Regions from separate parts of the Exiguobacterium sp. s34 genome, predicted to be linked through region 2. Evidence: predicted binding sites of a transcription regulator. Region 2 holds the regulator's gene; each other region holds the start of a gene.

Region 1 (4,202 bases), on a different contig from region 2:
ACGGCAACAGCCACAAATATCGGCTACGGATGGTGGAGTCATGACATTGGAGGGCATCATCGTGGTAAAAAAGACGATGAGCTCGCCGCGCGTTGGGTCGCATATGGGGTATTTAGTCCGATCATGCGTCTCCATTCGACGTTCAGTACGTTCAACGGAAAAGAGCCTTGGCGTTTCGGAATGGAAGCCGAACAGTCGATGAAACGATTTTTACGACTGCGCCACCAACTCATTCCGTACTTGTATACGATGAACTATCGCAATCATGCCGACTCATTGCCGCTCGTGCTACCGATGTATATCGAACACCCTGATGACGACGTGGCTTATGAGGTGGCGAATCAGTTTTATTTCGGAAGTGAACTCATCGTCTCCCCGATCGTTACGCCGATGGACCGACAGCTTCACGTCGCCAGTGCGAACGTGTGGTTGCCAAAAGGAGAATGGTTCGACTTCTTCACGGGACATCGTTATGAAGGGGACAAGTCGATTCGGGTGTTCCGTGGACTTGAGGAACAACCGGTCTTCGCCAAAGCCGGTGCGATCATCCCGATGATGCCGCATGAACCGCATGCGAACGATACGGGGAATCCGAGTGATCTCGAAGTACTCGTCTTCCCAGGTGCCTCGAACACGTTCACGATGTATGAAGATGACGGGGAGAGCCGAGATTATGAGAACGGGGCGTCGCTTGAAACAACGTTCACGCTCGATTGGGAAGCGCGTACGCTCCACATCGAGACGTCGGGTGATTTGACACTCGTGCCGGCGGATCGGACGTTGACGATTCTTGTCCGTGGGGTCGTCGGGGAAGGGGACTATGATGCGGAGACGCAAACGTTACACATCCCACTCGGTGAATGGAAACAGGAACAGACCGTGACACTTCCTGTCGAAGTGACGCAGAACGCACATCGACTCGACCGACTCTATCGGTTCTTAGACCGTGCTGAAATCGCCTATGATTTAAAAGATCGCCTGTATCAGATGGCTACGACAAAGACACGTCTCGAGGCATGGTTGTTTGACCTTCATGCGTTAGAACTCGAGCGTGATTTGCAGGATGCACTGTTGGAACTCATGCTGGACTGAAAAAGGGGGGCGACCCCCTTTTGTCATGTCAGAAAACTGTCGGAATTAGAAAGCGCTTTCAATAAAAATCCCATTATACTGAGGATAGAAGAGTAGAAAAGAGGGGATGCACATGCGACACATGTGGACGATTGACGATTTACGGCAGTTGACGCTATTCGCGACATGTCCGAGTCGAACGCTTGAACAGCTGATTCCGCACGTCTATTGCCGAACGTATCGGAAAGGGCAACTGTTGTTCATGGAAGGGGATCCGCGAGAACGTGTCTATTTCTTGATGAGCGGTTACGTCAAACTCGAACGGATGAACGAGAATGCGACCCATCATTATGCCGACTATGTGAAACCGAAACAATTTTTTCCTTACAACGGTTTATTCACGGGGGAAGACTATCGTCATACGGCCGAGGCCGTGACGGACATTGAGGTCATCTATATCCCGACGGATCGATTTGAGCGGTTCGTGTCCACGCAGTCGAGCATGTTGCTCTATATCATCAGCCAGATGAACCGGATTCTCGATCTGCATGAGCGTCGTGTCCAAGAAATCATCACGCCAAGCGCGAAAGAGCGTGTCATCAATACGCTCCATTTCTTAATTGAAGATTTAGGAGAGCCTGACGAACAAGGCGTTCGTGTCCGCTGCCCATTCACTGCGATCGAACTCTCTCGTCTGTCCGGAACGTCCCGGGAGACGGTTTCGACGATTTTAGCCAAACTCCGAAAAGAAGATGTGCTTCGCATGGATGCCCATCAACTCGTCATCGGGCATCCTGAATATTTTGAACAAGACAGCGATTGACGCCACTCAGATGAGGGCGTCTTTTACATACTCAAACGAGCGGAGCGTTCGCTTCAAAACGTAGCATATTGTATAATTAGTGATGAATCTCACAAAGCAATGGAATTGTAAATAGAGAAAGGATGAATGCAGTGAAACGACTGCAAGCCCTTGCTTTCGCTGAAAGAAGTCATATCATCGGACTCGTGTTGTCTGCGATCATGATTGGACTATCGATTTTAGCGCAAGCGTATTTAATCGTCGACATCGTCGACCGAATTTTCTTGAAAGGTGAATCATTCGAAGCCATCCTTCCGGCATTGGTGTGGCTCGTTGTCGCTTTGTTGGCGCGAGCACTCTTCGGCTACGTATCGGGACGAATCGGTGCGAGTTTGTCCGAAAAAGCAAAACAGGCATTACGCCTACAATTGTTGGATCGGTATGCCACGAGCCCGGTCGAATCGTCCTTGACGGGTCAGTCCGGGAAAAAGGTCAGCGTGTTCATGGATGCAGTTGATGAGGTGGACGCTTACTTTAGCCAATACTGGCCACAAGTCATCCAAACATCGATCATCCCGCTTCTTATTTTGGTCGTCGTCTTCAGCCAACACTGGATCTCAGGAGTCATCATGATGGTGACGGCACCGTTCATCCCGCTGTTCTTCATCATCATCGGGATTGCGACCCAAAAAAAATCGGAAGAACAAATGGAGAAGATGAACCAATTCTCCGGTAAGTTTTTAGATGTGTTACAAGGATTGACGACGCTCAAGCTTTACAATCGCACCGAGCAAGAAGCGAAGGCGATTGAGAAGAGTAGCCTCGACTTTCGGGATGCGACGATGGTCGTCTTAAAGACGGCGTTCTTATCGGGACTCATGCTCGAATTTATCTCGATGCTCAGTACCGGTGTCGTGGCGTTAGAGGTCGCCTTACAGATGGTCGTTTGGGAGAACCTGACGTTCTTCTCTGGCTTCTTGATTCTCGTGTTGGCGCCGGAGTATTATTTGGCGATTAAAGATTTAGGAAGTGCCTTCCATACGGGACGTGGAAGTATGGGTGCGGCAGAAAGAATCTTTGACGTACTAGACGCCCCGGATGATCGCATCGAATGGGGATCGAAGTCACTTCGTTCACGGACACCGGACCTTGAGCTGGAAGATGTGTCTTTCGAATATGTAGGCGGACGCTTTGCGCTTCAGCCGTTGAGCGGTCGGATTCCTTCTGGCACCCATCTGGCCTTAGTCGGCGCAAGCGGGTCCGGGAAGACGACAGTGCTCAACGTCATTTCCGGACTCTTGCAAGTGAAGTCGGGACGCGTCCTCGTAGACGGTGAGCCACTTTATTCGTTTGACGAGTCCGTCTGGTATGGAAACATTGCCTATATCTCACAAAACCCTTATCTATTTGCCGGGACGCTTGCCGATAATATCGCATTAGGCGAAAAAGCCGACGAGCTCGCGTTACAAGAAGCAGCAGATGCGGCAGGACTTTCTGAGGTGATCGACCAGTTACCGAATGGAATCTGGACGGAGCTTGGAGAAGGCGGGTTCGGTCTGTCAGGCGGTGAGCGACAACGTCTCGCACTCGCCCGAGCGTTCTTTAAACGACCAGGCATCCTACTGTTCGATGAACCGACGACCGGTCTCGATTTGAAGACCGAGCAGATTGTGAGGCGTTCAATCGCTGAGCTGTCGAAAGAGGCAACGTTGATCACGGTGGCACACCGTCTGCATACAATCAAAGAGGCAGATATGATTTGGTTTATGGAGGATGGGAAGCGCATCGCAGAAGGGACGCATGACGCGTTGCTCGCTGTTCCAGAGTATGCGGAACTATTTGCGCTTCAGAAAGGAGTGAGCCGATGAACTCGCTTTGGACAATCACAAAATGGATGATGCGTGAGAAGAAAGATATCCTTCTCTCCATCTTCTTTGGATATGCAGCTGGGATCGCGGCGGTCGCCTTGTTTGCGGCAAGTGGATACCTCGTATCACGTGCGGGTCTCGTCCCGCCGCTGTATGCGCTCATGGTACCTGTCGTCCTCATCAAACTGTTCGGGGTCATTCGGGCAGGCAGTCGTTATCGGGAGCGTCTCGCGTCACACCGAGCAACGTTTACGATTTTGAGCGAGCTACGTGTCCGTTTTTATCGACAACTTGAACCGCTCGTCCCGTCGATTTTTGCGAAATATCGGAGCGGGGATTTACTTGCACGTGTCGTCGGAGACGTCGAGAGTCTGCAAAACTATTTCCTTCGTGTGTTTTATCCGCCGATCATACTCGTGCTTGTTTTCTTAAGCACCATCTTTTTTGTCACGTTCTTCTCG
Region 2 (4,202 bases):
TGGGTAGTCGAGGAGCGCATTCTCTAAAATCATCTTCGAGTCGAGGTCCAAGTGGTTCGTCGGCTCATCTAAGATGAGCAGGTTCGGCTGCTCGAGCTTTAATTTGGCCAACGTGAGACGTGCCCGTTCGCCACCAGAGAGTTCGTGGACGCGCTTCATGACATCATCGCCGCTGAAGAGGAATTGTCCGAGAAGACTCCGGACTTCCTGTTCGCGCATGAGTGGCCAGTCATTCCAAATCTCGTCGATGACACGGTTCGCGTCGGACAAGTTTTGTTGTTCCTGATCGTAGTAGCCGATCTCGACGCCGGTCCCGTAGCGAATCTCGCCAGTGAGGGCGGCTTGCTGTTTCGTCAACACTTTAAGTAATGTCGACTTTCCGACCCCGTTCGGACCGACGAGGGCGACCGATTCACCGCGTTGTAGCTGGAAGCGAAGATGTTGGGCGATTGCGTCCTCATATCCGATGGCGAGGTCACTCGCGCTCAATACATCGTTTCCGCTTTGGCGTTTGATGGAGAAGGAAAGGACGGCACTGCGCTCGTCACCATCTGGAGCATCGAGGCGGTCGACTTTCTCGAGACGCTTCCGCACGCTTTGCGCACGTTTCGTCGTTGTCGCCCGAGCGATGTTTCGCTGAATGAAGTCCTGCATCTTGGCAATCTCTTCTTGCTGCGACTCAAACTGCTTCTTTTCTTGTTCGTAGAGGGCGGCCTTCTGCTCGAGATACTTCGTATAGTTCCCGACGAAACGGCGGCTGCGGTGACGCGACAGCTCATAGACGACCGAGACGACACGGTCGAGGAAGTACCGGTCGTGGGAGACGATGAGGACGGCGCCTTTATAGCCGCTCAAGTACTTCTCAAGCCAGGCGAGCGTCTCGATGTCCAAATGGTTCGTCGGCTCGTCCAAGATGAGTAGGTCGGGACTTTGAAGGAGCATCTTCGCCAAGGCGAGGCGTGTCCGTTGTCCACCGGAGAGTGTGTCGATGCGACGTTCGAAATCGTCCGGATAGAAACGCATTCCATGGAGGACCGAGCGGATCGTTGCTTCATATTGATATCCGCCACGTTCTTTGAACGTATGCTGCTCTTCATCATAAGAAGAGAGGAGACGTTCGTACGCCGCAGCGTCATTTAAAATCCGTTCCGAGCCCATATCTGCTTCCATGCGACGGAGCGTCTTTTCTTGCTCGATTAAGCCCGTGAAGACGGTGAGCATCTCGTTCCAAATGGTCTCATCGGATTCTAGCCCTGAGTCTTGGGCGAGATAGCCGATCGTGACGTCTTTCGGCTTCATGATGTCCCCAGAGTCATAGTTATATTCACCAGCGATGACCTTCAAAAGCGTCGACTTACCGGCCCCGTTACGACCGACGAGGGCGACGCGTTCGCCTTCTTGGATTTCGAGTTTTACGTTTTCTAAAATCGGCTCAACGCCGAAGGATTTGGATAAGTTATTGACTTGCAGTAGGATCAAGTGAAAAAACCCCTTTCTCTCTATTTAGTATACTGTATTTTTCAGCGATTTTAGGTATATTCGTTGAGTGGTCATGTGAATTCGTTTACAATCAAGGTGTATGAAATTCAGATTCGTTTGTAACGTGTCGTAAAAAGGAGGCTCTTTCCGTTGAGTCAAAACGAACCAAAGATTCCACAAGCGACAGCCAAACGGTTGCCACTATACTATCGATTTATTCAAAGCCTGCATGCGTCAGGGAAACAACGTGTCTCTTCAGCAGAACTGAGTGAGGCGGTCAAGGTCGATTCGGCTACGATTCGCCGTGATTTCTCGTACTTCGGTGCGCTCGGTAAAAAGGGATATGGCTATAACGTGCAGTATCTGTTAGACTTTTTCCGAAAGACACTGAATCAGGACGAGATTACGAATGTCGCCTTGGTCGGGGTCGGTCACCTTGGGACGGCATTCGTCAACTATAACTTCCTTAAAAACAATAACACACATATCGTCGTCGGGTTCGACGCAGACGAGACAAAAGTCGGCACGACGATGTCAGGCGTCCCAATTCATCACGTCGATGAGATGGAACAGATTATGGAGCAAAACAAGATTGACGTCGCGATTTTGACGGTACCTTCTGCCTATGCGCAGTCCGTCGCAGACGACTTGGTGCGTTTCGGCATCAAGGGCATCTTGAACTTCACACCGGCACGACTTACCGTACCGGACACGGTTCGCGTTCATCACATCGATTTGTCGATTGAGCTGCAGTCACTCATTTACTTTATGCAACACTATCCAACCGCTGAGGGGGTCCATCAATAATGGAATTACTAGCATCATCACTCGTCGTCGGAATTCCGGGTGGGGCGAGTCTATTCATCATCGCCATCATCGCGCTCATCATCTTCGGACCGAAGAAATTACCGGAGTTTGGTCGCGCGGCCGGACAGACGCTTCGTGAGTTCAAAAATGCAACGAACGGCATGATGAACGAGCACGACGAGAACGACAAGAAAGCTATCGAAAAGAAAGAGCAGTAAGCCATGAATCATCAACCTGATCAAGAGCGGGAACTTACCGATCACTTGACAGAGCTGCGAAGACGACTGATGCTATCTGCATTTGTCGTCTTTGCCTTCTTTTTGATGGCTTTGCCGAGTGTCAAATATGTACTCGCGTACTTGCAAGAAGATCTCGTCGAACGCGGGCTCGAACTGAACGCCTTTGGGGTCGCGGACCCGCTCATGATTTACTTGAACTTGGCGCTCATCATCGGCCTGATTGCGGCGAGCCCATTCCTACTGTATCAAGTGTGGGCGTTTGTCGCACCCGGTCTGCATCCGAATGAACGGAAAGGCACCCTTGCCTATATCCCGATCATCTTCGGATTGTTCTTGATCGGTCTTGCGTTCGCCTACTATTGGTTGTTCCCGCTCGTCCTCGATATCTCGACGGACCTCGGGCAAGACCTCGGACTCGAACAAATCATCGGAGCCAACAATTACTTCACGTTCTTGTTGCAACTGACGATCCCGTTCGGTCTATTGTTCCAATTGCCGGTCGTGACGATGTTCTTGACCCGGATTGGTGTCGTGACACCATACTTCTTATCGAAGATTCGTAAGTATGCGTACTTCGCGCTATTCGTAGTCGCGGCATTCATCACACCGCCGGATTTGACATCGCACCTCATGGTATCATTGCCACTCTTCTTCCTATATGAAATCAGTTTATCGATTTCACGCGTCGCCTACAAAGGAGTGCTACGTCGGGAGAAAGAAGCGATGGTGCAAGAACAGATGGATTTAATGAAACAGATGAATGAGAAATAAGCATCGTTCCGTAAATGGGACGATGCTTTTTTATGTGCACTACACTATAGTTCAATTGGAAGTTCATACTGTTCAAATTTTAGACACTTTTACGTGAAATAGTGAGCATAGTCATTGAATCCTATATTGTGAAATAGTACACTAAGGTCAAGAATTAAATGTGATATTTATCACAATGTGAAAAGAAACGTACGGTCTAACATAAAAGGAGAGACGACTCATATGAAAATCGCAGTCATCGGATGTACACACGCAGGAACAGCAGCTGTCAAAGGGTTACTCGCAAAGCACGACAATCTCGACATCACCGTTTACGAGCGGAACGACAACGTCAGCTTCCTCTCATGTGGGATTGCGCTCCACGTCGGTGGGGTCGTCCAACGTGCAGAAGAATTATTCTACTCATCTCCACGTGAACTTGAAGAACTCGGAGCGACAATGCGGATGAAACATGACGTCTTATCCATCGATGTCGAAGCGAAGACGGTCCACGCCAAAAATCTCGAGACGGGAGAAGACGTGCATGACACGTATGACCGCTTGATCGTCACGACAGGTTCATGGCCGATCGTCCCGACGCTCCCAGGAATCGAAATGAATGGAATCGAACTTTGTAAAAACTATGCGCACGCACAACGCATTATCGAGCGGGCGACAGACGCGACGAAGATTGCCGTCATCGGGGCGGGGTATATCGGGGTCGAACTCGTCGAGGCGTTTGAAGCATACGGTAAACATGTCACATTCATCGACAGTGCCGACCGTATCTTGAACAAATATCTCGACAAGTCGTTCACGGATCAATTGGAAGCGGATATGACAAGTCGCGGAATCGACCTCGAACTTGGTCAGACGGTCGAGGCATTCCGTGGAACGAGCGGAAACGTCACACATGTCGTGACGGAC
Region 3 (4,202 bases), on a different contig from region 2:
ATGATAAAGACTTTTTGAAATTTAACATATGACGTGACCCTTGTCAAATCGAATATGAAAAAAGCGATAACTCGTGAAAGTTATCGCTGGCATGTTACATGTCGACGTTGTGATAGACTTGGCGCACATCTTCCAAGTCTTCGAGAACATCGATTAATTTTTCAAACTGTTCTTTCGATTCGTCATCGAGCGATACCTCATTTTGTGGAAGCATCGTCAACTCCGCTACGGCAAACTCTTCAACCCCAGCAGCCTTGAACGCAGTCTGAACAGCATGGAACGCTTCTGGCTCGGCATAGACGATGACCGTCTCGTCTTCCTCGATGACGTCACGGACGTCAAGGTCGTGTTCCATCATCAGTTCAAGGACGTCATCTGCCGACATTTGGTTCACACCGATGACTGCTGTCGCATCAAACATGTACGCGACCGAACCGCTGACACCCATGTTTCCTCCGTTTTTACCGAATGCGGCACGGACTTCAGATGCTGTACGGTTCACGTTATTAGTCAACGTATCGACGATGACCATCGCACCGTTCGGTCCGAATCCTTCATAACGAAGTTCATCGAAGTTTTCCTCGTCGCCACCTTTTGCCTTATCGATGGCGCGATCGATGATTGCACGAGGCACGTTATACGTTTTCGCACGCTCCACAACGAACTTTAATGACTGGTTCAACTCAGGATCAGGTTCCCCTTGACGGGCGGCCACATAAATCTCGCGACCGAACTTCGCATAGACGCGACTCGTGTTAGCGTCCTTCGACGCCTTCTTCTCTTTAATGTTGTTCCATTTACGACCCATTACATGTCATCTCTCTTTCCATTTGTACGTAGATTCATTACAGATTATATAAGAAGTTGCGTGAATTGACGAGAGAAGTTTTACTCGTCACCTTTATCCATCTTCTCAACAATCTCGGTGAGCGTCTTCAGACTGTCAATGAGTCGATCGGTTTCATCTTCATTTAGAAAGGCGAGACGTTCCTCGAAGAGTCTGCGGAACGAGTCTCTCCGTTCGAGTAAAATACGTTCACCTTTCTCTGTCAACTGATTCCAAATGACCCGACGATCCCGTTCGTCCGGTACGCGTGTGATATAGCCCTCATTCAATAGTTTCGTGATGAGCGGGGTGACGTTCGGCGGTGCGATGGAGAGTGTCTCGCTAATTCGACCGTTCGTGACAGCCCCCTCGTCCTCAATCAACATCAATAGATGGAAATGAGAGAAGTTCAAGTTCGGGATTTGTGGAAAATCAGATCGACGTAGCAGTTTACGACGAATTAAAGGGATCAGTTTGACGAACTGGTCCGCTGCATCTTGTTTCGGCATAGTAGATTCACTTCCTAGTTAGGTTCTACTTTCATTATACACGAGTTAGGTGCAGTTGAACCTAAAAACGGGTTGATGTGACGATTGATACAGCATAGAAGAGATACAACAGACACAATTAATGTAAGCGTTTACATGGATAGTGACTTACATTTTCATGAAAACGCATTCGATTTTACTGAGGACGCATATAAAAATCAAGAGCTATCAACAAAAGGCGAAAAAATATTGTGAAAGAGTTCACAATGTTGTCACCCACAAAATCTGAAAAACATTGTATTCTATGAATGTGAAGGAAAGCACAATCTCTTGAAAGCAGTCATCACATTGTGTCTTCCATCAAGTCAATATGTTCATTAAAAGCTCTCAATTATGAGGAGGAACCTAACATGGCAGTCAAAGAGAAAGCAAAAGTAGAAACTACGGCAGAACAAATGGTGGATACGCTCGTAGCGGGTGCACACGTCGCACTCGATACGTTGATGACGTTCGACCAAGAGAAAATCGATCATATCGTACAAGCGATGGCGCTCGCTGGACTTGAGCAACACGTCGCACTTGCGAAATTAGCACATACAGAAACAGGTCGCGGTGTCTTTGAAGACAAAATGATCAAAAACATCTTTGCGACAGAATATATTTACAACTCACTCCGTGGAGAAAAAACGGTTGGCGTCCTTGAAGACGATGTTCAAAACGGAATCACGTACATCGCGGAACCAGTCGGTGTCGTCGCTGGGGTCACACCGGTCACAAACCCTACATCGACCACGATGTTCAAAGCAATCATCGCCATCAAGACACGTAACCCAATTATCTTCGCCTTCCACCCATCGGCTCAACAATGCTCAAGTGAAGCTGCACGTGTCCTTCGTGACGCAGCGGTAGCGGCAGGTGCTCCTGAAAACTTGATCCAATGGGTTGAAGTTCCATCGCTCGACGCTACAAAAGCACTCATGAACCACCCTGGTGTGGCAATGGTTCTTGCGACTGGTGGGGCAGCGATGGTCAAATCCGCTTACTCGACTGGTAAACCAGCACTCGGTGTCGGACCTGGTAACGTACCGGCCTATATCGACAAGACTGCGAAAGTGAAACGTGCCATCTCTGACGTCATCCTTTCAAAAACGTTCGACAACGGTATGATTTGTGCGTCGGAACAAGCGATCATCGTCGACCAGGAAGTATACGAAGAAGTGAAGGCCGAAATGACGGCACTTGGTTGCTACTTCTGCTCACCTGAAGAAAAAGCAAAACTTGAAACACTCGTAATCCGCACGGACACATGCGCGGTTAACCCGGAAATCGTAGGGAAGCCAGCAGCGTGGATCGCTGAAAAAGCAGGACTCAAAGTACCAGCTGATACGAAAATCTTGATTGCTGAACTTGAAACGGTCGGCGCAACTGAACTTCTTTCTCATGAGAAATTGAGCCCGGTTCTCGGTGCTTATAAAGTACAATCGCGTGAAGAAGGATTCGCCATCGCTGAAAAAATGCTCGAAATCGGTGGTCTTGGTCATACAGCGGTCATCCACTCAACAGATGACGATGCGATCCTCGAATTCGGTCTTCGCATGAAAGCTTGCCGCATCATCGTCAACTCACCTTCAGCACATGGTGGAATCGGTGACCTTTATAACGAAATGACCCCATCACTCACGCTCGGTTGTGGGTCTTACGGTAAGAACTCCGTCTCAGAAAACGTGACGGCGAAACATCTACTCAACGTGAAAAAGGTGGCGAGACGTCGCGTGAATATGCAATGGTTCAAAGTACCTGAAAAAATCTATTTCGAGAAAAACTCAGTACAGTACCTTCAATCACTCACATCGAAAAAACGGGCGATGATCGTCACTGATGAAATGATGGTCAAACTCGGATTCGCTGACAAAGTTATCAAAAACTTGCCTGCAGGCGTCGAGTATCGCATCTTTGACCAAGTCGAACCAGACCCATCTGTTGAGACGGTCATGAACGGTGCCGAAGCGATGCGTCACTTCCAGCCAGACATGATTATCGCACTTGGTGGAGGTTCACCGATGGATGCTGCGAAAGGGATGTGGCTCTTCTACGAACGTCCAGAAGAGAAATTCTCAAACCTTCGTCAGAAATTCATGGATATTCGTAAACGGACTTACAAGTTCCCGACACTCGGTAACAAATCAATGTTCATTGCAATCCCGACAACTTCTGGTACAGGATCTGAAGTGACACCATTCACCGTCATCACAGACAAAAAACGTAACGTGAAATATCCGATTGCTGACTACGCGATCACACCAGACGTTGCAATCGTCGACCCTGAGTTCGTCATGACCGTACCAGCATCGATTACGGCTGACACAGGAATGGACGTCATGACACACGCAATCGAAGCATACGTTTCAGTCATGGCGAACGATTACACGGACGGCCTTTGCCTCCGCGCCATCAAGATGATTTTCGACTACCTACCAAAAGCGTATGAAAACGGTAGCGACGCGGAAGCACGTCAGAAAGTGCATAACGCTTCAACGATGGCTGGAATGGCATTCGCGAACGCTTTCCTCGGTATCAACCACTCGATCGCTCACAAAATCGGTGGAGAGTTCCACGTACCACACGGTCGTACGAATGCAATTCTTATGCCACACGTCATCCGTTACAACGCTACACGCCCATCAAAACTTGCGGCGTTCCCGAAATATGAGTCATTTATCGCAGACGAGCGTTACGCAGAAATCGCACGTTACCTCGGACTTCCAGCAAGCACGACAGCTGAAGGTGTCGAGTCACTCGTCCAAGCGATTATCGAGCTCGGTCAACGGTTGAACATCAAACTATCGTTCAAAGCGCAAGGCATCAAGAAAGCAGAACTCGATGCGAAG
Region 4 (4,202 bases), on a different contig from region 2:
TATCCGATATCATGTTGACGCATCAAGCGTACAATCGATTCTACTGCTTCTGCATTGTGGGCAAGGGAACCATCGACTTCGACGTAAGAGATGTGTCCCGCGTCGCATAACGCGTGATACGGTGCCTCAATTCGGATTTTTTCTCGGATGGAGACGGATTGATAAACCGGCACGTGGAATGAATTCGTGTAAAACGCCCGATTGGTAACCTCGTCGATCATCCCGAACTCTTCCTGGTCTCGGATCACAAATTTACCTGATAGTCCTTCTGCAGGTGTCGCGAGCAACGAAAAGTTCAAGTCGTACGCTTCGGCTGCTTCACGCATGCGATTGGACAAATGGGTGACGATGTCGAGACCGAGTCGCTCCGCTTCACGGGACTCAGCATGTGTACTGCCCGTCAACACTTTCAACGTTTCAGCGAGCCCGATGAAACCGAGTGAGAGCGTTCCTTGTTTCAATACGTCTCGGACTTCATCCTGTATATGTAACTGCTCACTGCCACGCCAGACCCCTTGTGTGTAAAGAAAACGAAATTCTTCAGCGCGACGCGTACATTGATACTCGAATCGCTCGATCAACTGTTCAATCCCGATGTCGATATATCGGTTGAGAATTCGATAGAAGTCCGAAAGCGACTCGGAGACGAGTGCCATCTTCACCAGGTTGAGTGTTGAGAAAGACAGGTTGCCTCGTCCGATTGACGTCTCCTCCCCGTGCCGGTTTCCCATGACTCGCGTACGACAACCCATGTATGCCACTTCTGATTCGTGTGTCCCGTCATAATACGTGGCATTGAACGGGGCATCGATAAAAGAGAAGTTCGGGAAGAGACGTTTGCCTGTGACGCGGCACGCCTCACGGAAGAGATCGACATTCGGGTCACCATCGTTGAAGTTGATACCTTCCTTCACTTTAAAGATTTGAATCGGAAAAATCGGTGTCTCTCCGTTCCCTAACCCACGTTCTGTGGCACGGAGTAACTCCCGAATGAGGATACGTCCCCACTTTGATGTGTCCGTCCCATAATTGATTGAAACGAAAGGTACTTGCCCGCCACCTCGTGAGTGCATCGAGTTCGCATTGTGAATGAACGCCTCACACGCCTGATACGTCGCCGAAATCGTCTCTTCTTCTGCGAGTGTCTCCAATTGCGCCTCGTCCCAGTCAACAGGTAACGATTGGAGTCGGCTAAATTGACGCTTATATGTCTTCTCGACATACGGTGCTAAGTCGACGTCAAACATCGGAAAAGCCTGCCCCCCATGTTGCATATTTTGATTCGCTTGTAGGATGATGGATGCGAGCGCCATGGCGGAGCGAATGTCTTTCGGGGACCGAATCGTCCCATGTCCTGTATGGAAACCGTCTTTCAACAATTGACCGAGTGGAATTTGACAACATGTCGTCGATCCTGTGATGTAATAGTCCGCGTCGTGCACGTATAAAAAGTTATCAGTGACGGCTTGCTTTGACCGTTCCGACATCAAATATGTCTGCGACAATTCTTTCGATACTTCTGAAGAGAGTCGTGCTAATTTCCCGAGCGGGGACTTCCCGTCAACGTTCGCATTCTCTTGTACTAAGTCTTGGTCTGGTAAGACGCATACGTCCTCATACAACCGTAGTAATTTCAATACCCCTCACCTCACTATATATGGATTAAAAACAGTTTAAATTGTTTTTAAAATCCTATATATAGATTATGACACGTTTTTTTTTGGAAGGTCACGAGTCAATATTGTGACAGTTTACATGTGCGCATACGACAAAAAAGAGCCTCGTCTTCGATGGGACAAGGCTCTACGTTATATGTGACAAACATCATTTATTTAGCAGCTTTCACGACTTTTAATTCGACTTCTTCCTCTAATTCTTGTGCCTCACGAAGACCTTTCGAGTTGAGCCATGTGTAGATGGCTCCCATAAAGAGCGCACCGCCGATAATGTTACCGAACGTCGCAGGAATCAAGTTGTGGATTGCACCTGCCATGCTGATCGTCTCAGGGTGTGGGACGACAAGCGTCAAGGCGAACAAGACGAAGTTGGCGATGACGTGGTCAAATCCTGAAGCGAAGAAGACCGCGACAAGGAAAATCATCGAGAAGATTTGAGCGAATTCATTTTTCATTTGTTTCGGTAAGAAAATAGCGAGACAGACCATCCAGTTACAGAAGATGGCACGGAAGAAAATTTCAACCGTCGTGTGATGCATTTTGCCCTCGACGACTGAGAACAACCAGTTGTTCATGCCAAGTTCTTGGATGACACCAGTCGGTGCGAGTAGTAAGGCGAATAGGATTCCCCCGAGTGCGTTCCCGACAAAACAGAGCAACCAGACGAGCATCGTATCACTGAGCGTCGTATAACCGCGAAGCGTCGACGTCGTGAAATACATCGTATTCCCCGTGAACAACTCCGCTCCCCCATAAATGATCATGACGAGCGCAATCCCGAAAGAGAAGCCCCCGATGAGTGTCGTAAACGGTGATTCCGCTAAATACATGCCGTTGACGACTTTCAACGTGAAGATTGAAGCAAAGCCGATAAAGATTCCGGCTAACATTGCCCGTAAAAAGTATTCCATTGGACGATAATGAATCATTTGCGAGGAAGCCTGTGCTTTTTTCCGTAATGATTCGAGTGCATGGATTTCCATTGATGCCATGTCACAAACCCTTCTTTCTGAATAATTAAATAGGAAAGTATCAGTTCTAATATGTGAAATCATTAACAATATAAACTGTACAGTCTCTGTTGGCAATCACCTCTAGAAGGAATTGACAGAGTGTTCACATCGTAATCGTTTACATGTGGCGGATTTGTGACAAACAAAAATTCTCCCGAATTTCGGGAGAATATCTATGAATTAGCATTTTCAATTTTATTATCAATCTCCCTGTTCCAAAATAAATCTTACATCCTACTTTTAATTTTGAATGTGCATAGTCTAATCATTAAAGAAACTTATTCTTTAAATAATGATAAATCATTTCATCTTGTAAAATTATTTCGAAGCACTCGAAATCAAAAGCTCTAATTTCAATTGAAGTATGATTTAATTGAAACTCTAACTCAGCTTCTGAATGAGGTTGATTTTCAAAGTCAATTTCTATATTTTTGAATTTACTCCCTATAAATACTCCACTTTCGAACTGGATTATATGTTTAACTCTTCCTATCAGTTCATATGTACTAAAAAAATTAATTATTCCAAAATTATTTGATGGGAAAAGTTCGAAAAGTGACACCTTACTACTCCCAAAGATATCAAAAAGACACCATATCAAACTATCAGTCTGTATCTCATTTATAGCTTGAAGAATACTTTCAAGTTGTTCTCCAGTACATGATATATCTTCATTAAAACACTTACCACTAATTTCAATTTTATAATAGCTGGGGTTTGACATTACCTACTCCTCTTGTAAAAAGGTTTTGAAATGGATGTGTAAAATGGTTTATTCATTGACTAAATTTAGCTTTTCCGTTTGAATAATCAATTCAGAGTATAGCTAAAAATCGTCCGTCATATTTTTCTTAATCATGTGTAGCGATGAAATACTAGAAAATTTAATCAGTGATATTCCGTTCCGATTCTAATTTTTGTGAAATGAATCTCAGCTGTAACCGGAGGCAATAAGAGACGACATATAAATATTTCCTGCCCCTCTAATTCGTAACTATCAATGCTAATATCCTGCATGAAATATGGGCGTTGTAACCTTGTCAATTCTCTGATTGGCATTGTTCGATCATCTAGAGCGGCAGAAACCTCTACTTTAATACAACCTAAAAATTCAATCTCGTAGTGACGATAACTCTCTTCCTCATCTTCAATCTTTATTAAAACCTCATCTCCAAAATAACGGCAATCGAATCCTAAAACGCGCGCATCCCAATAGTATATTTTTTCAATTTCTCTTAATATTTCTTGAGCTTTCATTTTTTTCACCTTCTGTATGGAATATGTGCTGCTTTACTACTTGGCTTCATAATTTTTAAGTGGTTTTAATAATTTTGATCGTATAAATGAACATCGTAATACAAACTTATATGATCTGGCTAAATTTACTCTTATTCCAACTCTGCAGACTGCATTTCTCTTATTGATAAACCAGCTATTATCAATTTACATACTTCTAACAAAGAGCCATCAATTGACCTCCATTAACCTCATCATACATATCATTATCTATGTA

The links. The regulator Rex, encoded in region 2, represses fermentation and respiration genes when NADH is low (regulators of the CRP and FNR family bind a similar motif). The targets are predictions, from matches to a motif close to TTGTGAAATATTTCACAA.
Region 1: a site for Rex is predicted at 1,972-1,989, ahead of cydD (thiol reductant ABC exporter subunit CydD). Genes of this name have one in related genera too.
Region 3: a site for Rex is predicted at 1,564-1,581, ahead of adhE (bifunctional acetaldehyde-CoA/alcohol dehydrogenase). Genes of this name have one in related genera too.
Region 4: a site for Rex is predicted at 2,720-2,737, ahead of KNO87_RS03615 (formate/nitrite transporter family protein). Genes of this name have one in related genera too.

Annotation. Positions count from the first base shown of each region.
Region 1 is NZ_JACSKE010000001.1:589,918-594,119, reverse strand. Features, by position in the region: gene KNO87_RS02930 (glycoside hydrolase family 31 protein) at 1-1,092, shown strand, start outside; gene KNO87_RS02925 (Crp/Fnr family transcriptional regulator) at 1,205-1,894, shown strand; gene cydD (thiol reductant ABC exporter subunit CydD) at 2,017-3,741, shown strand; gene cydC (thiol reductant ABC exporter subunit CydC) at 3,738-4,202, shown strand, end outside.
Region 2 is NZ_JACSKE010000007.1:99,411-103,612, reverse strand. Features, by position in the region: gene KNO87_RS14055 (ABC-F family ATP-binding cassette domain-containing protein) at 1-1,479, opposite strand, end outside; gene KNO87_RS14050 (redox-sensing transcriptional repressor Rex) at 1,630-2,286, shown strand; gene tatA (twin-arginine translocase TatA/TatE family subunit) at 2,286-2,504, shown strand; gene tatC (twin-arginine translocase subunit TatC) at 2,508-3,296, shown strand; gene KNO87_RS14035 (FAD-dependent oxidoreductase) at 3,519-4,202, shown strand, end outside.
Region 3 is NZ_JACSKE010000003.1:422,435-426,636, reverse strand. Features, by position in the region: gene KNO87_RS09250 (YebC/PmpR family DNA-binding transcriptional regulator) at 95-808, opposite strand; gene KNO87_RS09245 (MarR family winged helix-turn-helix transcriptional regulator) at 889-1,335, opposite strand; gene adhE (bifunctional acetaldehyde-CoA/alcohol dehydrogenase) at 1,725-4,202, shown strand, end outside.
Region 4 is NZ_JACSKE010000002.1:981-5,182, forward strand. Features, by position in the region: gene KNO87_RS03610 (anaerobic ribonucleoside triphosphate reductase) at 1-1,637, opposite strand, end outside; gene KNO87_RS03615 (formate/nitrite transporter family protein) at 1,829-2,659, opposite strand; gene KNO87_RS03620 (hypothetical protein) at 2,958-3,413, opposite strand; gene KNO87_RS03625 (hypothetical protein) at 3,578-3,946, opposite strand.